DNA from 3 places in the Paenibacillus sonchi genome. Region 2 is predicted to be linked to each of the others. Evidence: riboswitches for the same ligand, from Rfam matches in the RefSeq annotation. Region 2 holds a riboswitch; each other region holds the start of a gene.
What was found. A riboswitch is a leader RNA that binds a small molecule or an ion and turns the genes downstream of it on or off. The one in region 2 is predicted to bind thiamine pyrophosphate.

Region 1: another riboswitch for thiamine pyrophosphate. It lies ahead of JI735_RS20515 (thiamine phosphate synthase); the one in region 2 lies ahead of thiC (phosphomethylpyrimidine synthase ThiC).
Region 3: another riboswitch for thiamine pyrophosphate. It lies ahead of JI735_RS23080 (ABC transporter ATP-binding protein); the one in region 2 lies ahead of thiC (phosphomethylpyrimidine synthase ThiC).

Annotation. Positions count from the first base shown of each region.
Region 1 is NZ_CP068595.1:4,639,765-4,646,163, reverse strand. It holds gene JI735_RS20540 (fumarate hydratase) at 1-1,163, opposite strand, end outside; gene yfbR (5'-deoxynucleotidase) at 1,267-1,905, shown strand; gene thiH (2-iminoacetate synthase ThiH) at 1,943-3,055, opposite strand; gene JI735_RS20525 (thiazole synthase) at 3,086-3,850, opposite strand; gene thiS (sulfur carrier protein ThiS) at 3,956-4,159, opposite strand; gene JI735_RS20515 (thiamine phosphate synthase) at 4,225-4,827, opposite strand; TPP riboswitch at 4,951-5,052, opposite strand; gene JI735_RS20510 (SDR family oxidoreductase) at 5,231-6,100, opposite strand; gene JI735_RS20505 (hypothetical protein) at 6,348-6,399, opposite strand, start outside.
Region 2 is NZ_CP068595.1:2,034,539-2,040,937, forward strand. It holds gene JI735_RS09470 (tetratricopeptide repeat protein) at 1-1,264, shown strand, start outside; gene trxB (thioredoxin-disulfide reductase) at 1,284-2,237, shown strand; TPP riboswitch at 2,312-2,417, shown strand; gene thiC (phosphomethylpyrimidine synthase ThiC) at 2,635-4,329, shown strand; gene JI735_RS09485 (DUF1858 domain-containing protein) at 4,560-4,787, shown strand; partial or broken gene JI735_RS09490 (DUF438 domain-containing protein) at 4,801-6,059, shown strand; gene JI735_RS09495 (ROK family glucokinase) at 6,254-6,399, shown strand, end outside.
Region 3 is NZ_CP068595.1:5,174,207-5,180,605, reverse strand. It holds gene JI735_RS23110 (TIGR00266 family protein) at 1-4, shown strand, start outside; gene JI735_RS23105 (Fur family transcriptional regulator) at 129-602, opposite strand; gene JI735_RS23100 (S-layer homology domain-containing protein) at 899-1,573, shown strand; gene JI735_RS23095 (amino acid ABC transporter ATP-binding protein) at 1,801-2,553, opposite strand; partial or broken gene JI735_RS23090 (amino acid ABC transporter permease) at 2,566-3,233, opposite strand; gene JI735_RS23085 (amino acid ABC transporter substrate-binding protein) at 3,291-4,142, opposite strand; TPP riboswitch at 4,490-4,593, shown strand; gene JI735_RS23080 (ABC transporter ATP-binding protein) at 4,713-5,480, shown strand; gene JI735_RS37470 (ABC transporter permease) at 5,461-5,814, shown strand; gene JI735_RS37465 (ABC transporter permease) at 5,814-6,236, shown strand; gene JI735_RS23070 (ABC transporter substrate-binding protein) at 6,233-6,399, shown strand, end outside.

The sequences.
Region 1 (6,399 bases), 2.6 Mb from region 2:
TCGCGGCCGGTGTGCATTTCTCCAGACAGGATGACTACATCGCCCACCCGCAGGCTGCGGATGTCTTCCTCGCTGACCGGCGTGGTCAGCCGGACCTCCCGGGATTCCCCCGCCGCAGCTTCAGCAGCCGAGAGTACGGCAGGTGCAGCAGGGATCGCCGCATCCTCGGATACAACACCGCAGTCTGCTCCTTCGGCAGCGCCGCCCACGGCCTCAAGCACAGCAGCAGGTACAGCGCTGTCTTCAGCCCCCACGGAGATTCCCGTGCCGCTCTCATACAGCCATTCCTGAATATGGCCGGTGGACGGATCAACCAGGATGCCCTGGCGGCGGAATGCCCAGCAATTATAGGCCACAGAGACAAAAAAGCTGGCCGGAAGCCGGTTCATTACGCCGATTTTGCAGCCCAGGAGTGTCACTTCTCCGCCGAAGCCCATCGTGCCGATCCCCAGCTTGTTGGCATTCTCCATAATATACTCTTCCAGCTTGGCGAGATCGTCATTCGGATTGACATCCTCCACTTCACGAAACAGCTGTTTCTTAGCCAGCTCATACCCGGTCGTCCGGTCCCCGCCGATGCCCACACCGATGAAACCTGCGCTGCAGCCCTGTCCCTGAGCCTGATATACGGAGTGGAGGATGCATTTGCGGATACCGTCGAGATCGCGGCCCGCTTTGCCAAGGCCCTCCAGTTCCGCCGGGAGGCTGTACTGGATATTCTTGTTTTCACAGCCCCCGCCTTTCAAGATCAGACGGACATCAACCCCTGTTTCTTCCCACTGCTCAAAATGAATCACCGGTGTGCCGGCGCCCAGATTATTCCCGCTGTTCTCGCCGGTCAGGGAGTCGACGGAGTTAGGGCGCAGCTTGCCGTTTTTCGTTGCACGGATGATGGCGTTATGAATATCCTTTTTCATCTCAATCTGATTCACACCTACCGGCGTATGAATAATAAAAGTCGGCATCCCCGTATCCTGGCAGATTGGCGATACCTGAAGCTCAGCCATGCCGATATTCTGCGCAATGGTGGTGAGTGCGAGACCGGAGCGGGTGGCGTGGTCCTCCAGGGCGCGTCCTTTGGCTACTGCCCGGCGCACATCGCCCGGCAGATTGGTGGAGGTTTCAACAATCAGATCATAAACGCTGTCTTCAAAATGCTGCATCTTCAGTCCAGCTCCTCTCCATGCGTTTGTGGTTGTCCAAACTCTGTTACAATTAACTTTATCATAACATATTAAACCACGCATGAAAGGGGTTACTTTAAAATTGAATTACCATTTTTCAGCCTATTTGTACCGGCTTCAGTATATCCAGCGCTGGAGCCTGATGCGCAGCACCGCACCGGAGAACGTGGCGCAGCACTCGTTCCAGGTAGCCCTGCTGTCGCATATGCTCTGCTCCATCGGCAACGTCCATTTTGCCCGTTCGCTGAACGCCGACCGGGCGGCTGCAATGGCGCTGTTCCATGACGCCACCGAGGTTTTTACCGGCGATATCGCCACGCCGGTCAAGCACAACAACCCGCATCTCCTGTCCAGCTTCCGCGACATGGAACGGATCGCCGCCGAGCGGCTGAAAGGGATGATTCCGCCGGAGCTTACCTCCGTCTATGCGCCGCTCCTGCAGCCGCAGGACAGCCCTTACGGCTCCGAAGATGCCCGTTTGCTGCGTTATGTCAAAGCGGCTGACCATCTCGACGCTTATTTGAAATGCGTCTGGGAGGTCGCCGCAGGCAACCGCGAATTTGCCGCCGCCAAAGCGCAGACCGCCGCGAAGCTGCGCGGGCTTGAGATGCCGGAAATGGAATATTTTCTGGCCCATATGGCCCCCGGCTTCGAGCTGTCCCTGGACGAACTGTCAGCCGGAACAGACAGCGGACAGGCCCTGGAGGACGGGACACCGTGATGAGTAGTAGACAAGCTGCGCGCTAATGATCCTCTCTTTACGCTTGCAGCCTCAGCAGATCCCAATCCTTGAAGACCGGCTGCAGGCCGTTTGCCTTAAGCATGTCTGTAATTTCTTCTACACTCCGTTCATCCGAAATTTCGAACTGCGGAGTTCCGCCATCCTGGGAGTGTCCTCCCACTTCAGTGGAGACGCCTGCAGACATTTTGGTGATGCCCAGGTGGATCAGATGATTACGCAGCGGGGCTGGCTCCCGGGTAGACAAAGTAATGCCGGAACGGGGCAGAAACAGGCGGTACGCCAAAATAATCTGCACCAGCGCCCGGTCCGTAACATCGCTATTCGGATTGAACTCCCCCAAATACGGCCGGAAACGCGGGGCGGACAAGCCGATTTCGCATTCCGGATACTTGTCCTGCAGATACCTCGCATGCATCGCGGTCATGAACGCCTCCTGCCGCCAGTCATACATCCCAAGGAGTGCACCGATGTTAACAGAGCGGAAACCAGCCTGACAGCCCCGTTCGGGGGCATCCAGCCGGTTGCGGAAGACTCTTTTGGGACCTTTTACATGCAGCTTCCGGTACGTTTCCTGATGATAAACCTCCTGATACAGGGTCAAACCGTCCACTCCCGCTTCTCTAAGCTCCCGGTATTCCGCAGTGGACAGCGGATTCACCTCAATACTTACGGAAGGGAAGTACTCGTGCAGAATTTCTACGCATTCCTTCACATAAGAAGCCGGGCTCTCACTGCGCGATTCTCCGGTCAGCACCAGAAGATGGCGCAGGCCTGTGGAGGCGATCGCGACCGCCTCTTGTCTGACCTCCTCCGGCGTCAATCTTTTTCGCGGAAAATCATAAATGGAGCTGAAGCTGCAATAGGTGCAGTGATTCACACAAAAATCGGCCAGATACATCGGTGTGAACAGCTGCATCACATGCCCGAAATGCGTACGGGTCAGCCGCTGGGCACGCCGGGCTATCTCCTCCAGACATGGCTCCGCAGCCGGGGACAGCAGGGCCAGCAGGTCGCTTTCCTCCAGGCGGTCCTTGCATAGTGCCCGCTTCACATCCTCCACTTGGAACTGCTGCCACAGGCTCTCGTAAGGAAGCTGCTCCAGACGGGCCAATGATTCATAAAAACTCATGGTTCTCCCTCCTTTCGGTTAGGCTTAGAATCACTTCAGAAATCCGGTCAAAGGCGATGAGGCGACCGCCGTCTCTTCCACCGGACCAAGTCCGGCCAAATAGGCCTTGCGGCCTGAGGAAACTGCTTCGCGAAAGGCTTCGGCCATCAGCAGCGGATCACGGGCGGTGGCGATAGCCGTATTGAGCAGCACAGCGGAGGCCCCCAGCTCCATCGCTTCCGCCGCTTCGGACGGGCGGCCGATACCGGCGTCAACAATAACCGGAAGATCCACCTCCGAGATGAGGATGCGGAGCAGCTCTTTGGTCCGCAGGCCGCGGTTCGAGCCGATTGGCGAGCCGAGCGGCATAATTGCGGCTGCTCCAGCCTCTTTCATCCGAATTGCAGCGGAGAGGTCCGGGCTCATATACGGCAGCACTACAAAACCTTCGGCGGCCAGTATCTCCGTAGCCCGGATGGTCTCCAGATTATCCGGCAAAAGATATTTCTGATCGTTAATGACCTCAATCTTGACCCAGTTGCCAAGGCCTGCGGCTCTGGCCAGCCGGGCGATCCGCACCGCTTCCCCGGCGGTGCGTGCCCCTGACGTATTAGGCAGCAGGGTCATATGGGGAGGAATATGGCTGACAATATTGTCGCGGCTCTCGGGATCTACGCGGCGAAGGGCAACCGTGATCACCTGTGAGCCTGAAGACGCGACCACCTCGGGAATCAGCGTATTCCGGCTGTATTTGCCGGTGCCGATGAACAGCCGGCTTGATAATGTGATGCCGCCAATCACAAATGGATCTAACATAAACTCGCCTCCTGGTATAGAATAGGATAATAACTTCCGGGTTTGCTGAACGAGAGCTCCATGGGACTGAAACACCCGCATTGGCCCGCATCCGAAAACATCGTTTCAGCCCCCGCCTACAAAATGCACCAGCTCCAGCCGGTCTCCTTCGCTGAACGATGTCCCGGCGTAATGCTCCCTGTTCACAATTTCCCCATTGCGCTCCACGATCACAAGCCGTCCGCTCCATTCGGGCCGGCTGAGCAGATCTGCTACCGTCCGGCAGTCTTCCGCAATCTCCAGGGCTTTGCCATTGATGATCAGATTCATGCCTTCTCACCTCCTTTGCGTTATGACATCCAGAGCAGCACGAACCGGATGAGACTGACTCCCACTCAAGCCTCCCGGACCGCCAACCGGTAAGCACGCGCGGCGGCCACAGGGTCTTCCGCACCGCAAATGCCGGACATGACCGCAATCCCGGCTGCGCCCAACCGGATCACCTGAGCGGCATTGCCCGGCTCTATGCCGCCGATGGCAATCAGCGGAATACGGCTGCGGCGCACCGCTTCCGCCAGCAGCCCCAAACCGCGCTCCTGCTGACCGGGTTTGCAGGCGGTAGGAAAAACATGGCCGAACAGGCCATAGTCGGCCCCCTGCCGGCCCGCTTCCGCAGCTTCCGCCGCGGAATGCACCGACCTTCCCAGCCGCAGGCCGGGAGCGGCGGCACGGGCCGCGGCCGGCGGCAGGCTGTTCCAGGCCAGTTGAACAGCGCCTGCACCGGCGGCCAGCGCAACATCCAGCCGGTCATTGATGACCAGGCTGGAAGCGGGAACCCCCGCAAGCAGCAGCTGCTTCGCCATGCCCAGCAGTTCCAGGGCGGGCCGGTGCTTTTCCCGGAGGTGGATGTAGTCCACGAGCGGATATACAGCCGCTGCAAGATTAATGAACCTTCCCGGCTCCAGCTTCCCGTCCGAGATCATATGAATCTCCGCCACAGCTTCACCTTCTTTTCGCTATATTCTTGGAGCAGGCCGGACACACAAAAAAACCGCCCCCCGATAGGAGGCAGTCATAAATTTGTACAGGAATACGGGCGTATGGATACAACCCCGCTGCAGTTCATTCATTCTCCGCTTTCCTACGCTGGTTTTAACCAGATCAGGTTCAAAGGGTCCGAACGGAACGTTCGTCTCAGCCTTGCGGCACCCCTAGGGACAATTCCAATATTCAGTTGCTGACGTGGTTCATATTAACATATAATTCCTCGGAAAAGCTATCCCTTTTGCCGAAAAACTGCTTCCCTGGCACTTGGCATGTGCAGCAAAAAGAGCGGGCCGCGAGGGCACGCTCTTAAACTGCTGCTGTATTTTTAAGCAAGCCTGGTTTGCACACCAGCACTTAGCCGTTGACAATTTCTCCGCCATTGACATGCATGACCTGCCCGCTGACATAGGATGAATCCTCCGAGGCCAGGTAGACATAGGCCGGAGCCAGCTCTTCCGGCTGTCCCGGACGTTTCATCGGCTGTGTGCCGCCGAACTCGCTGACCTTTTTGGCATCAAACGTGGATGGAATCAGCGGTGTCCAGATCGGGCCCGGAGCTACGGCATTTACACGGATGCCTTTTTCCGCCAGATTCATCGACAGCGAGCGGGTGAAGCTGAGAATTGCACCTTTGGTCGACGAATAGTCCAGCAGCTGCGGGCTGCCCCGGTAGGCTGTGATCGATGTCGTATTGATGATTGTAGACCCTTTTTTCAGATGCGGCATGGCGGCCTTGGTCAAATAGAACATGGAGAAAATATTGGTGCGGAACGTCCGCTCCAGCTGCTCCGAGGTGATATCCTCAATCTTGTCCTGCGGATGCTGCTCGGCGGCGTTGTTGATCAGAATGTCGAGTTTGCCCAGGCCTTCCACCGTTTTGTTGATCAGATCCTGGCAGAACGCTTCTACCCCGATGTCACCGGCAACCAGAATACACTTCCGGCCCTCCTGCTCGACCTGGCGTTTCGTTTCCTCGGCATCGGCATGCTCATTCAGATAGGAAATGACCACATCCGCACCTTCTTTGGCAAAATGAACGGCAACCGCGCGCCCAATGCCGCTGTCGCCTCCCGTAATGAGCGCCGCCTTGCCCAGCAGCTTGCCTGCCGCTTTATAGCTTGAGGTTTCAAATTCCGGGCGCGGCTTCATCTCGCTCTCAATTCCGGGCTGCCGGTCCTGCACCTGAGGTGGCAAAGTTTTTGTGGATTGCTTGTTGTCTGGCATGATCCATTCTCCTTTCGCTGTGCAACTTTTTTGGGAAGTAACCACATCGTATTAGGATGGCTTATGCGTCATCAATTATACAATCGCTTTACGTTATGTTACTTACCACACTTCCAGGTGATCCAAACAAAAAATCCAACCGTTTTGGGTGGGGACGGCACCTCGTCATCATCACCTATCTCCGCATACCCGCAAAAAAAAGGCCCACGCAGCCGGAGCCGCCAGAGCCATTTTACAAGATTTCAACTTAGATGATATGTCTGTACACCATAAAAAACATCATTACGATCAGCACAACC
Region 2 (6,399 bases):
GGAGCACGACAGAGCACGCAGCCTGCTCGAAGAAGGGAAGTTTCCGCAAGCAGTCACGCTGCTTGAAGAAATTGTACAGAACATCCCCGATTTTCTCGCGGCGCATAACAATCTGGCTCTTGCCTATTTCTACATGGGCCGCTTTGCCAAAGCCAAGGAATGCCTTGGCGAAGTGCTTGCGCAGGACCCGGGCAACCTGCATGCATTGTGCAACATGGCTATTTTCCTGCAGTATGCGGGCGACCGGGAGCAGCTGGCGGGGCTGGTGCGCATGCTGGAAGCCACAGTGCCTTTTCATCAGGAGCATGTATTCAAAATGGCTACAACGATGGGGATTCTGGGCAAGCACAGAACGGCCTACGGGCACTTCCGCCGCCTGTTAAAGGATGAAGAGGTCGGTGGCGATGCCAGCTTGTACCATTACTGTGCGGCGGCGGCAAGCAACAGCGGGCTTGAGCGTGAGGCGGTACGCTGCTGGCAGCTGGCCGCGAAGCTGGACCCGGAATCAGCAGTACCAAGGTTTTTCCTGTCCCAGCTTCAGCTGGCACAGGCCGAGGGCCGGCCGCTGCCTCCGGTAAGCTATAATTATCAGCTGCCATTTCAGGAGCAGCTCAAGCAGTGGAAGAACAACATGGACAGCTTCTCGGAAGAGATGCGGAATAATCCGCTGCTGCGCGCTTCGTTCTTCTGGGCGCTGCGTTACGGCGATGCAAGTACGAAGCTTCAGGTGACAGAGGCGCTCCGCTGGATCGGGGATGATGAACTGTCCGAGGTGCTTAAGGGAGTCGGGGAGCAGGAGCCGCTTCAGGAGAGTGCGCTTCTCGGCCTGCAGCGGCTGATCGGCGGCAGGCCGGAGGAGAGCGCGATCCAGAATGCCGTTCAGGAATCGGCTGTGCCAGGGTATAAGGGGCTGCCGGAATGGAAAGAGGACTGGCAGCGGGTTATTGACCAGACGGCTGCCGTGATGGACCGGCGTTATGATGCCCTTCTGAAGAAGGATGCCGAGCTCCTCTGGAAGCAGTTCATCAGCCGTCTCTACCCGGATGTTCCCTTGTTTAGGCATACTGCAGGCTGGTGTGCAGCTCTGGAATATTTAACCGCCAAGCTGCATGGCTATCCGCTTACCTATCGTGAGGCTGCCCAGTGCTACAGCGTTTCGGTTTCGATGGTAAGCCGGTACGCGCGGCGTATTCATCAAGTCTGCGGGTTCCCGCAGGACGGGGCGGCAGGTGACATTTTGCCGCCTTTTACAGAAAATATCTGACCCTAAGGAGGATATACTCATGTACAAAACCATTGTAATCGGAACAGGCCCGGCAGGACTGACTGCCGCGATTTACCTGGCACGTGCCAATCTCAGCCCCCTTGTTATTGAAGGCCTGCAGCCCGGAGGACAATTGACTACAACGACAGAGGTAGAGAACTTCCCTGGTTTTCCTGACGGCATCCTGGGTCCGGATCTGATGGATAACATGCGCAAGCAGGCAGAGCGCTTTGGGGCTCAATTTAAGAATGGCTGGGTGGAGGCTGTGGACTTCTCGCAGCGCCCGTTTAAGATAACCGTGGATGGTTTGGGTGTGCTGGAAGCAGAGACCGTAATTATTTCGACCGGGGCTTCGGCGAGATACCTGGGCATCCCGGGAGAGCAGGATAATGTCGGACGCGGAGTCAGCACCTGCGCTACTTGCGACGGGTTCTTCTTCCGCGGCAAAAAGATTGTAGTGGTCGGCGGCGGCGACTCCGCCATGGAGGAAGCGAGCTTCCTGACGCGGTTCGCTTCCAGCGTGACCCTGGTCCACCGCCGTTCGGAGCTGCGCGCTTCGAAGATCATGCAGGACCGCGCACGGGAGAACAGCAAGGTGGCGTGGGCACTGAACCGTACGCCGCTTGAAGTCGCCATCGGGGATACCGGGGTGAAGGGACTGAAGGTCCGCAACAATGAGACGGGGGCTGAAGAGCTTGTGGAAGCGGACGGCGTATTTGTCGCTATCGGCCATACACCGAACACGGCCTTCCTGGGTGGCCAGATCACTACCGATGCTAACGGCTATATCGTTGTGAATCCGGGTACAACAGAAACTAACATTCCGGGCGTGTTTGCTTGCGGCGATGTGCAGGATACCCGTTACCGCCAGGCGATCTCGGCTGCCGGGACCGGCTGCATGGCTGCCATGGATGCCGAGAAATATCTGGAAGGCTCGATGGTGCATGACTGGAGCGAAACGCTGGATAAGTAACGGAGGCGCTCAGTCAGCAAAATTTTTAGTTGACACAAAATACCAATCCATGTAAATTGTATTTACTTAGATAAGATACCCACTAGGGGAGCCTGAATAGGCTGAGACGGGATAACTGATTCCCGGACCCTTGAACCTGATCTGGATCATACCAGCGTAGGAAAGTGGAGTCGGACCTTTTTTAGCGCAGCCTTCTTTGGCTGTTCCTGAATAAAGCCGCTCCAGGTGGAGCGGCTTTTTGAATTATAAGAATTTATAGACTTGGCGCTATAAGTTATCCTTATTAATTCTCGCTGAAACGGTACCCTCCTTATGCAAGGACGGTGCAGCCGTTTCTGCTTGCTGCGTGATTATCTTATCTGCATATTGCTCATAGGGCATAGAGGAGGAGATAAGAATGTCAGATTCAGTAAAGAAGGAAGAGGTTAATCTTTCAGGATTCCCCGCGAGCCGGAAGGTGTATGTAGAGGGCTCACGCCCGGACATTCAGGTTCCGATGCGTGAAATCTGTCTTAGCCGGACTGAGGGCGTGGCGGGAGATTCGGACAATGCGCCGCTGCGTGTCTATGATACCAGCGGGATTTATACGGACGACGGACAAGAGACCGATATCCGCAGGGGCCTTCCGCCGCACCGGTTATGCTGGATTGCGGAACGCGGAGATTCGGAAGAATACGCCGGGAGAGCCGTGCAGCCCAGGGATAACGGAAGGACTGTGGACGGGTTGCCGGAAGAAGGCTTTGCCGGCTTGAAGCGGCGCCCGTTAAGAGCGCGTGAGGGCCGCAATGTCACCCAGCTGCACTATGCGCGGCAGGGGATCATTACACCGGAGATGGAGTATATCGCCATCCGTGAGAACACCCGGCCTGAATTTGTAAGGGACGAGGTCGCGGCAGGCCGGGCCATTATTCCTTCCAATCTCAACCATCCCGAGAGTGAGCCGATGATCATCGGGCGTAATTTCCTGGTCAAGATCAATGCGAACATTGGAAATTCTGCCGTATCTTCATCCATCGATGAAGAAGTGGAGAAGATGAGGTGGGCAACACGCTGGGGAGCCGATACGATTATGGACCTCTCCACCGGTGCAAAAATCCATGCCACCCGCGAATGGATTATCCGCAACTCGCCGGTTCCAATCGGTACAGTGCCCATCTATCAGGCGCTGGAGAAGGTAAAAGGAATCGCTGAGGATTTGACCTGGGAGCTGTACCGCGACACGCTCATTGAACAGGCGGAGCAAGGCGTGGATTACTTCACCATTCATGCCGGGGTGCTGAAGCGCTATATTCCCCTTACGGCCGGCAGAATGACAGGAATTGTCTCACGGGGGGGTTCCATTATGGCGGCCTGGTGCCTTGCCCATGACCAGGAGAACTTTTTATATACGCATTTTGAGGAGATTTGCGAGATTATGAAAACCTATGATGTCGCCTTTTCCCTGGGAGACGGACTCCGCCCGGGCTCCATCGCCGATGCCAATGATGAGGCCCAGTTTGCTGAACTGGAGACGCTGGGGGAGCTGACGGCGCTGGCCTGGAAGCATGACGTTCAGGTGATGGTGGAAGGTCCAGGCCATGTGCCGATGCACAAGATCAAGGAGAATATGGATAAGCAGCTGGAGCTTTGCCGGGAAGCGCCTTTTTACACACTCGGCCCGCTGACCACGGATATTGCCCCCGGCTATGACCATATTACATCGGCAATCGGTGCGGCGATGATCGGCTGGTTCGGGACAGCAATGCTCTGCTACGTTACCCCGAAGGAGCATCTGGGCCTGCCGAACAAGAACGATGTGCGTGAAGGTGTCATTACTTACAAAATCGCTGCACATGCCGCTGACTTGGCCAAGGGGCATCCGGGCGCGCAGGATCGGGACAACGCACTCTCCAAGGCGCGGTTCGAGTTCCGGTGGCGTGACCAGTTCCACTTGTCGCTGGACCCGGAACGCGCGCTGGAGTACCATGATGAGACGCTTCCGGCGGAAGGCGCCAAAACAGCGCATTTCTGCTCGATGTGCGGCCCCAAATTCTGCAGCATGCGGATCTCGCACGATATCCGCAATTCGTCCAGGCTGAGCAGAATGCTATAACCTGCAGCAACCTTTCCGAGAGGCTGTTTCCGACGCTATAACATGCGGAGGGGCAGCTTTTTTCTATATACATGTCATTCCGTATCCACGTGGCAATTCAATCATTTGGCAGCTTAATTAAGTTTGTGAATTTGTGATTGCAATCACAATCCGGCTCTATGCCCTATGCTAAGCTGATGTTGAGAAAGGTTATCAATTAGCCCGAGGTTAAGCTGCAGGAGGAGAGCGCAATGAGCAAAAGCCTTAACATGGATGAGTCCATATTTGAGCTGGTCAGCCGTTATCCGGAGGTCGTAGATATTATGGTGGAGCTGGGGTTCCGCGATATCACCAAGCCAGGCATGCTGCAGACGGCAGGCCGGTTCATGACCCTGTCCAAAGGAATCACAATGAAGAAAATGAATCGCGAAATCGTCCGGCAAGCTTTTGAACGCCATGGCTTCGAGATTATTGAATAGAGGAGAGAGTACTATGAGCGAACTGATCAACAACCGGGAAGTGGATGTTCCCGAGCAGACACGCCGCCAAGCCATGCTTAGGGAAATTATCAAGGAGCTGCATGCCGGAAAAAGTGTGGAGGAAGTCAAGGCGCGTTTTGCAGAAGCGGTAGGCGATGTTACGGTAGCGGAAATTTCGGCTATGGAGCATTCACTGATGACGGAAGAGGGGATTCCTGTAGAGGAGGTGCAGCGCCTGTGCTCTGTGCACACGGCCATTTTCAAAGGGTCGATCCAGGAGATTCACCGGTCCAATAAACCGGAGGAACAGCCGGGGCATCCCGTACACACCTTCAAGCTGGAGAACCGCGAGATTGAACGTCTTGTGAACTTCCGCCTCCAGCTGCATACCGATAAATTCCTAAGAAGCGGCACGGAGGAGATAAGGTTCAAGCTGCTGGAGGATCTGAGCCTGCTGCTCGATCTCGACAAGCACTACAGCCGCAAAGAGAATCTGCTGTTTCCCTATCTTGAGAAATACGGCATCTATGGTCCCACCAAGGTGATGTGGGGAGTGGATGACGGTATCCGCAGCATGATTAAGCAGGCCAAAGCCGCGCTCAGTTCTTACAACGGGGAAGCCGAGGAGCTTGGTGCTCTGCTGGCGAACATTATTCAGGAAGTAAATGAAATGATCTTTAAGGAAGAAAACATCCTGCTGCCGATGGCGCTCGATAAGCTGACTGAGGATGAATGGGTCAAAATCGCCCGCGAAAGCGATGAAATCGGCTTCTGCCTGGCTGCGCCCGAGCAGGAATGGATTCCTGAACGTGCCCCGGAACCGGAAGGCGCGGCAGCGCCAGCGCAGGAGGGGGAGTGGCTCCTCAGGGCTTTATCCGCTTCGAAACGGGCCTGTTGTCGCTGCATCAGCTGGAAACAGTGCTGAACCATTTGCCGGTCGACCTGACGTTTATTGACGAAAATGACGTAGTCCGCTACTTCTCGCATGGCAAAGAGCGTATTTTTGCCCGCACCAAGGCGGTCATTGGACGCACCGTGCAGAACTGCCATCCGCCGCAAAGCGTGCACGTGGTAGAAAAGCTATTGGCCGATTTCAAGGCAGGCCGCAAGGATGCTGAGGATTTCTGGATTGCCATCAAAGATAAATTTATTTACATCCGTTATTTCGCTGTCCGTGATGAAGCGGGACAATACATGGGCACGCTTGAATTCACCCAGAATATCGCGCCGATCCGCGCACTGGAGGGGCAAAAACGGATTTTGTCGGAATAGCGCATAGTTCAAACGTCTGGAGAAACGGAAGCCGCCTCTTTTGGAGGACGGCCAAGCCGTTTCTTTTTGCATAAAAAAATACCAGCCGCCTTATATGCCCGGGTGTGCCGCCTTTCCTTGACCGCAGGGGTACCTTCTATTATAGTGGGTACGTAGGATTAACTATTTTAGCATAGAAAAAGGTGGCTTGTTACATGTCTGAAAGTATCTACGTTGGCGTTGACTTAGGTGGAACCACGATTAAGGTTGGAATCTGCAATGCCGAAGGGAACCTGCTGCATACCTATGAGGGGCCTACGGGGACTGCGGATGGCGTCGATGCCGTCATCGATAATATCGA
Region 3 (6,399 bases), 3.1 Mb from region 2:
TTAGACCTAATAAAAACGGCATTCCAGAGCACAGTATACGGGCTCTTGAAATGCCGTTTTAGGGTGTGTACATGCTGCCGTCTACGTTCTCCGCCTTGTATCTGCAAGCGTCATGCCTGCAAGCTGGCTTAAGAGACAGCCTGACATGACTTCTCCCCTTTGCAGCCGCTTCGTTTGCATGAATTGTAGGTGCCTTTGAAATCCAGCCGGTGATCGGTAACGTTAAAGCCGTATTCCCGTTCCAGGCGCAGCTCCAGCTCAAGGAGCCAATCGTCCTTGATTTCCTCCAGCCTGCCGCACACATTGCAAATCAGGTGATGGTGCATATGGGCATGATCATCCCCCCGCAGATCATAGCGGGCCACGCCATCCCCAAAATTCATCTTCTCTACAATATGAAGCTCACACAGCAATTCCAGGGTACGGTATACTGTTGCAAGTCCAAGATGCGGATAGCTGTTCTTCACCAGCATGTAGACCTCTTCCACGCTCAAATGATCCTTCTCATTATCCAGCAGAACTCTGACGATAGCCTCGCGCTGTGGCGTTAATTTATAATGATGCGCAGCAAACTGCTGACTGATATTAGCAATCGGGTTCACGTGTAGTCTCCCACCTTTCCGGAAGCGCAATCTGAGATTAATTAGTAATCGTTACGATATAAGCATAACAAAAATATCCACCAAAGAAAAGAGCCTGACACCATTATAACATTCCGTACCGGTAATAAGCACTAGAGGAAATACCCTTACCGCAATGCTGTTTCAAAAATCCGTGTAAGGGTTAAACTTTCATAGATGTTAAATTTAATTGCCTGCAACCTTTCCATATTCTGAGTCGTCTGAGGTGTTGAACAAGGCTAAGCAGCCTGAATCCTACAGACAAAGGTGGAAATATAATGAACTTCAAAAAAAGCGCTTTTGCAGCGGTGACCAGCGTATCGCTTCTTACTTTTTCACTTGCCGGACCCATCTTTGCCGCAGACAGCAGCTTTAAGGATATCAACAACGTAACCGGCAAAGACAAAATTAATTCCCTGAAGGAGCAAGGATTGATCAAAGGCATCTCCGACACCCAGTTCCTGCCCGGCTCCAAAGTAACAACGGCTCAAGGAGTCCAGTTTATCGCTGGAGGTCTTCAACTGAGCCTGGCGGCTATCGACTTCAACAAGGCTCCACTCGCCAGCAGCACCTTCAGCAAGGTAAAAGACAATGCCTGGTACGCGGAAGCTTTCGTCAACGCACATTACAACGGGATCGAAATCGCTGCGGATATTGATCCCTCGAAGCCAATGACCAAGGAATTATTCACCAATCTGCTGGTCCAGGGCATAGAAAAGGTTGGCAATCTGCCGATGATCAATATTGTCCCTGCAGATATCGCCGACGCTGACGCCTTGGAGCCTTCTTTTCAGGGCAGCATTCAGCGCTCGCTGAAATACAACATCAACACACTGGATGCAAACGGCAAATTCAATCCGAAAAAACAAATCACCCGCGCCGAAGCAGCCGTTATGCTCTACAACGCACTGGATTACCTGAAATCCAAAACAAATACCGCGCCACAGAGCTAGAATAGGCTCTGCATTCCACACCCGCTCCCCTGGGTATGGAATGACGAATTGGCAATCAAGTAGAAACGGCTATGCCGTCCTTATTAGGACGGTACCCGTTTCAGCGAGAAATAGAAGGATAATTTATAGCGTAAAGCATATAAATTCTTATATTTCAAAAAGGCAGTTCCGGATTTTCCCGGACTGCCTTTTTGGTGTTCCATACTGTGATTTACTCTAAGGTCCAATTATATTTCCTCACCGCTAAGGCGGTTCAGGAACTGCAGCGCGCGCGGATGGGTTGTATGCTCCAGCACCTGCTCCGGTCTGCCCTGCTCCAGAATTACACCGCCATCCATCAAAATGACCTGATCCGCCACATCCGCAGCGAATTTCATCTCATGGGTGACGATGACCATCGTCATGCCTTCAGCCGCAAGCTGCTTGATTACCTTGAGCACCTCGCCTACCAGCTCCGGATCAAGCGCCGAGGTGGGCTCGTCGAACAGCAGCACCTCCGGCTCCACGGCCATCGCCCGCGCTATGGCTACGCGCTGCTGCTGGCCGCCGGATAATTGATGCGGATAGGCATCCGCCTTGTCCGCAAGGCCAACCTTCGTCAGCAGCTCGATGGCCCGCTTGCGCGCCTCCTCCTTCGTGCGTTTTTGGACGGTAACCTGGCCCTCCATCACGTTGCCCAAAGCGGTCATATGCGGAAACAGGTTGTACGACTGGAAGACCATCCCGGTCCGCTGGCGCAGGGCCAGCACGGAACGCTGCGGGATTTTGCCTCCCGCTGTGAATTCCAGCTTCATATCGCCCAGGGTCAGGCTCCCCCTGTCCGGCTGTTCCAGAAGATTAAAGCAGCGCAGCAGGGTTGTTTTACCGGAGCCTGAAGGACCGATTATAACCAGTACCTTGCCGTGCTCCACTGTAAGATCGACACCCTTCAGCACCTGGAGGGGACCAAAGGATTTATGCAAGTCACGAATTTCAATCATAGGTGCTCCTCCTTATCTTGCCGAGTAACGGTCAAGCCGCTTCTCCAGGTAATTTTGCAGAACCGACAGCACGGAACAGAACAGCAGGTAGAACAAAGCGGCTTCACTATAGAGCAGCAGCGGTTCATAGGAGGTCGCCGTAATCTGTTGGGCTGTTTTGAAAATTTCTACATAAGTGATAGTCGCGGCAAGCGAGGTGTCTTTGACCAGGCTGATAAAAGAATTCGACAAAGGCGGAACCGAAACACGCGCTGCCTGGGGAGAATGACTCTCCGCAGCGCTTGGCCCCGGGTCATCCCTACGGAGAACGCAGCTTCCCACTGGCCTTTATGTATGGACAGAATTGCAGCCCGCACAACCTCAGAGGAATAAGCCCCTACACTGAGCGTAAACCCGATTGTTGCGGCAATAAACGGATCAAGGATAATCCCCACCGCCGGCAGCCCGTAAAAAATAATAAACAGCTGTACAAGCAAAGGCGTTCCGCGGATAATCCAGACGTAGAACCGGGCGATCAGCTTCGGCAAAGTCCAGGGCGACAGCCGGATAAGTGCGGTAAAAATGGCCAGCAGCAGGCCCAGAATAAAGGAGACTACTGCGAGCGGAATGGTAAAAGCCACCCCGGCTTTGAGCAGGGGCAGCAAGGAATCGAGGAAAATTTGTATTTTACGGTCATCCATTGATCAGACATCCTTCTTCGGACTTCGGGCGGCCGGAGCCGCCTGGTCCATGCGTTATTATTTGGAAACGTCGGCACCGAAATATTTCTCGGAAATCTTCAGGTACGTGCCGTCACTTTTCATAGCCGCCAATGCTTCGCTCACTGCCGCTACCAGCTCATCGTTGCCCTTAAGGAAGACAGCAGCGCTCTGGGAACCCTCGGCGATTTCGTCGACAACCTTAATTTTAACATCCGGCTTCTGCTTCTTCAGATCCAGGTAGGACAGCCCGTCATTCACGGTTGCATCAATCCGGCCGGAGGTCAACAGGTCAATCGCCTGGTTGAAGCCGTCGGTGACCACAAGCTCCGCACCGTTCTCACGCGCGATATCGGACAGATTGCTGGTAAGGGACTGGCCGGCTTTTTTGCCTTTCAGATCCGCAAAGGTCTTGATGTCTTCATTCTTCTCACCAACGATCAATACCGCCTTGGAGACAATGTACGGATCGGAGAAATCATATTTCACCTTGCGCTCATCCGTAATCGAAACTTCATTGAAAATGACATCAAAGCGTTTGGCATCCATCCCGGCAAAAATGCCGTCCCATTGGGTTTCGAAAAATTCCGGCTTCACTCCCAGCCGCTTAGCCACCTCTTCAGCGATTTCCACATCAAATCCGGTAAGCTTGCCCGAGGCATCATGGAAAGTAAACGGCGCATATGTGCCTTCGGTTCCGATGCGCAGCTTGCCGCTTGCTTTGATTGCATCCAGGCTGTTCTGTTCAGCGGGAGCTGAAGCTTCTGCAGTCGGAGCCGCGGAGGACCCGGCTGTTGTATTATTTCCTGCCGCATTGTTGGTATTATTGCCGCATGCCGCTACCAGTACCGCCGTAAGCAGCATCAGGATAGTCAGACTTAGTTTTTTCATAAATAGTTAGCCCCTCTCATCATCTCTGTATATTCCGGCTTTCCCGGCAAATTGAATAGTAACACCAGCATGTCAGCGGAGTCAAGAACTTTTCCGATTATAAACATCGGAATTATATTGTAAACGTTTTAATGGTTACTTTCTTGCAGATTCATGTGCCGGATTGTGTTAGTTTGCCCAAAAAACCTGCTAAATCCGCCAGCGTTAAAAAGAACCTGGTTCAACGATCTAACGCTTCTGAGTCCGAATCTTCAACCAGCGAACCTGACCTTCCTGAGCTTTGATCCTTTGACAACACGCCTGAATATGCTATATTAATTAGCAATTGCGAATTCAATATTGACCTGCTATTTCACTAGGGGAGTCTGCCGACTGAGATGAAGCGTGAAGCTTCGGACCCTTGGAACCTGATCTGGATCATACCAGCGGAGGGAAGTGGAACAGAAACGATCAGCGGTGCCGCTATACGTCTACTGCCTGAACCTTTCAGACCCATTTGTCTCCACTCGGAGACCGGTGGGTCTTTATTGTGTTGCCGCGCAAATGAAAGGAGGTTTAGCACATACGAATATGATCTCAATGACGGACCTGTCCTATTCTTTCGGCACATCTCCAGAAACTCCGGTATTCAGCGGACTGTCAATGAATGTGCGCCAAGGGGAATTCATTTCTCTGGTCGGTGCCAGCGGCTGCGGTAAAAGCACACTTTTCAAAATCATTGCCGGATTGCTTCAGCAGACCGGCGGTGAGCTTAATGTTCCTGGAACGATATCCGCCGATCCTTCCTCACGCCTGGGCCGGGTTGCCTATATGCCTCAGCAGGATCTTCTGCTGCCCTGGAGAACCGTGCTCGACAACTGCCTGCTTCCCTGGGAGCTGAACAGAACAGGCAGCAAAACGGAGGCGGTAAGGCGTATCCGCAATATGCTGGAGCGTTTTGGCCTGGAAGGTACAGAGCAGCGTTATCCGCACGAGCTGTCCGGCGGAATGCGCCAGCGGACCGCTATGCTGCGGACGCTGGCTGCCGGCCATAAGCTCATGCTTTTGGATGAACCCTTCGGAGCGCTGGATGCCATCACCAAACGCGGGCTTCACCGCTGGCTGCTGGAGCTGTGGGGCAGTCTGGAGCAGACCGTGCTGTTCATCACCCACGATCTGGAGGAGGCGCTCCTGCTCAGTGACCGGATCTATCTGATGTCCGGCGGCGCTGGCGGCGGTGTTCAGGAATTCCTGGTAGATCTTCCGCGCCCCAGACATTACCGCTTGAACTATGACCCGCATTTTGTTGCTTTACGGGCGGATTTGGAACGGAGGCTGTATGAGACGTACATATCTTAGAACATTTTTACGCGAATATGGTCCTTTCGCCCTGCTGGTGCTGCTGACTCTTGCCGCCTGGGAATGCGAAGCCCGGTTAAAGCTTGTCCCTGCCTTCATTCTTCCGGCCCCTACGGCCATATGGACGGCAATGCTGGAGCAGAGGCTGCTGCTCTTTGGAGAACATTTGCCCGCTACGCTGCAGGAGGTGCTGCTGGGTTTTGTGCTGTCCGTGTGCTGCGGTGTGCTGCTGGGTACCGGAATGCATATGTTCTCTCCGCTGGAAAAGGCGCTGTACCCCTTGCTGGTCATCAGCCAGACGATTCCGCTGATCGCGCTCTCCCCATTTTTATAATGTGGTTTGGCTATACCCTGTGGAGCAAGGTGGCGGTGGTGTTTCTGACCGCTTTTTTTCCGGTCGTCATCGGCACTTATGACGGTTTGCACAAAAGCGGTGTGGTGTACAAAGAGCTACTGCTTACACTAGGTGCAAACCGCTGGCAGATTCTGCGGAAAACCCAGATTCCCCCGGCACTGCCCTCGCTGTTTTCGGGACTCAAGCTCTCTATTGTCTACTGTGTGATTGGCGCAACAATCGGGGAATGGCTGGGCGGTAGCCGGGGACTCGGGTATTTCAGCCGCCGGATGGCGGGCAATCTGCAAAGTGCAGAGATGTTCGCCGCAGTGTTTCTTTTATCCGCACTCGGTATCGTTCTGTTCCTAAGTATTAAGCTGCTCGAAAACATTATTTTGCAGAAAAGAGGCATACATCGATGAACATCTTTCCCTCAGAACATCCAGTTAGTAAAAGAAAGCGCCCCTTGCTCTCCCTATCGCTGCTCCTATCTCTTGCCCTTGCGGTAAGCGGCTGTGGAGGGGACAACCATGCTGCTCCAGCCAGCTCCGCTTCAGCCAATCACGTTGACCAGCCCCACAAGCT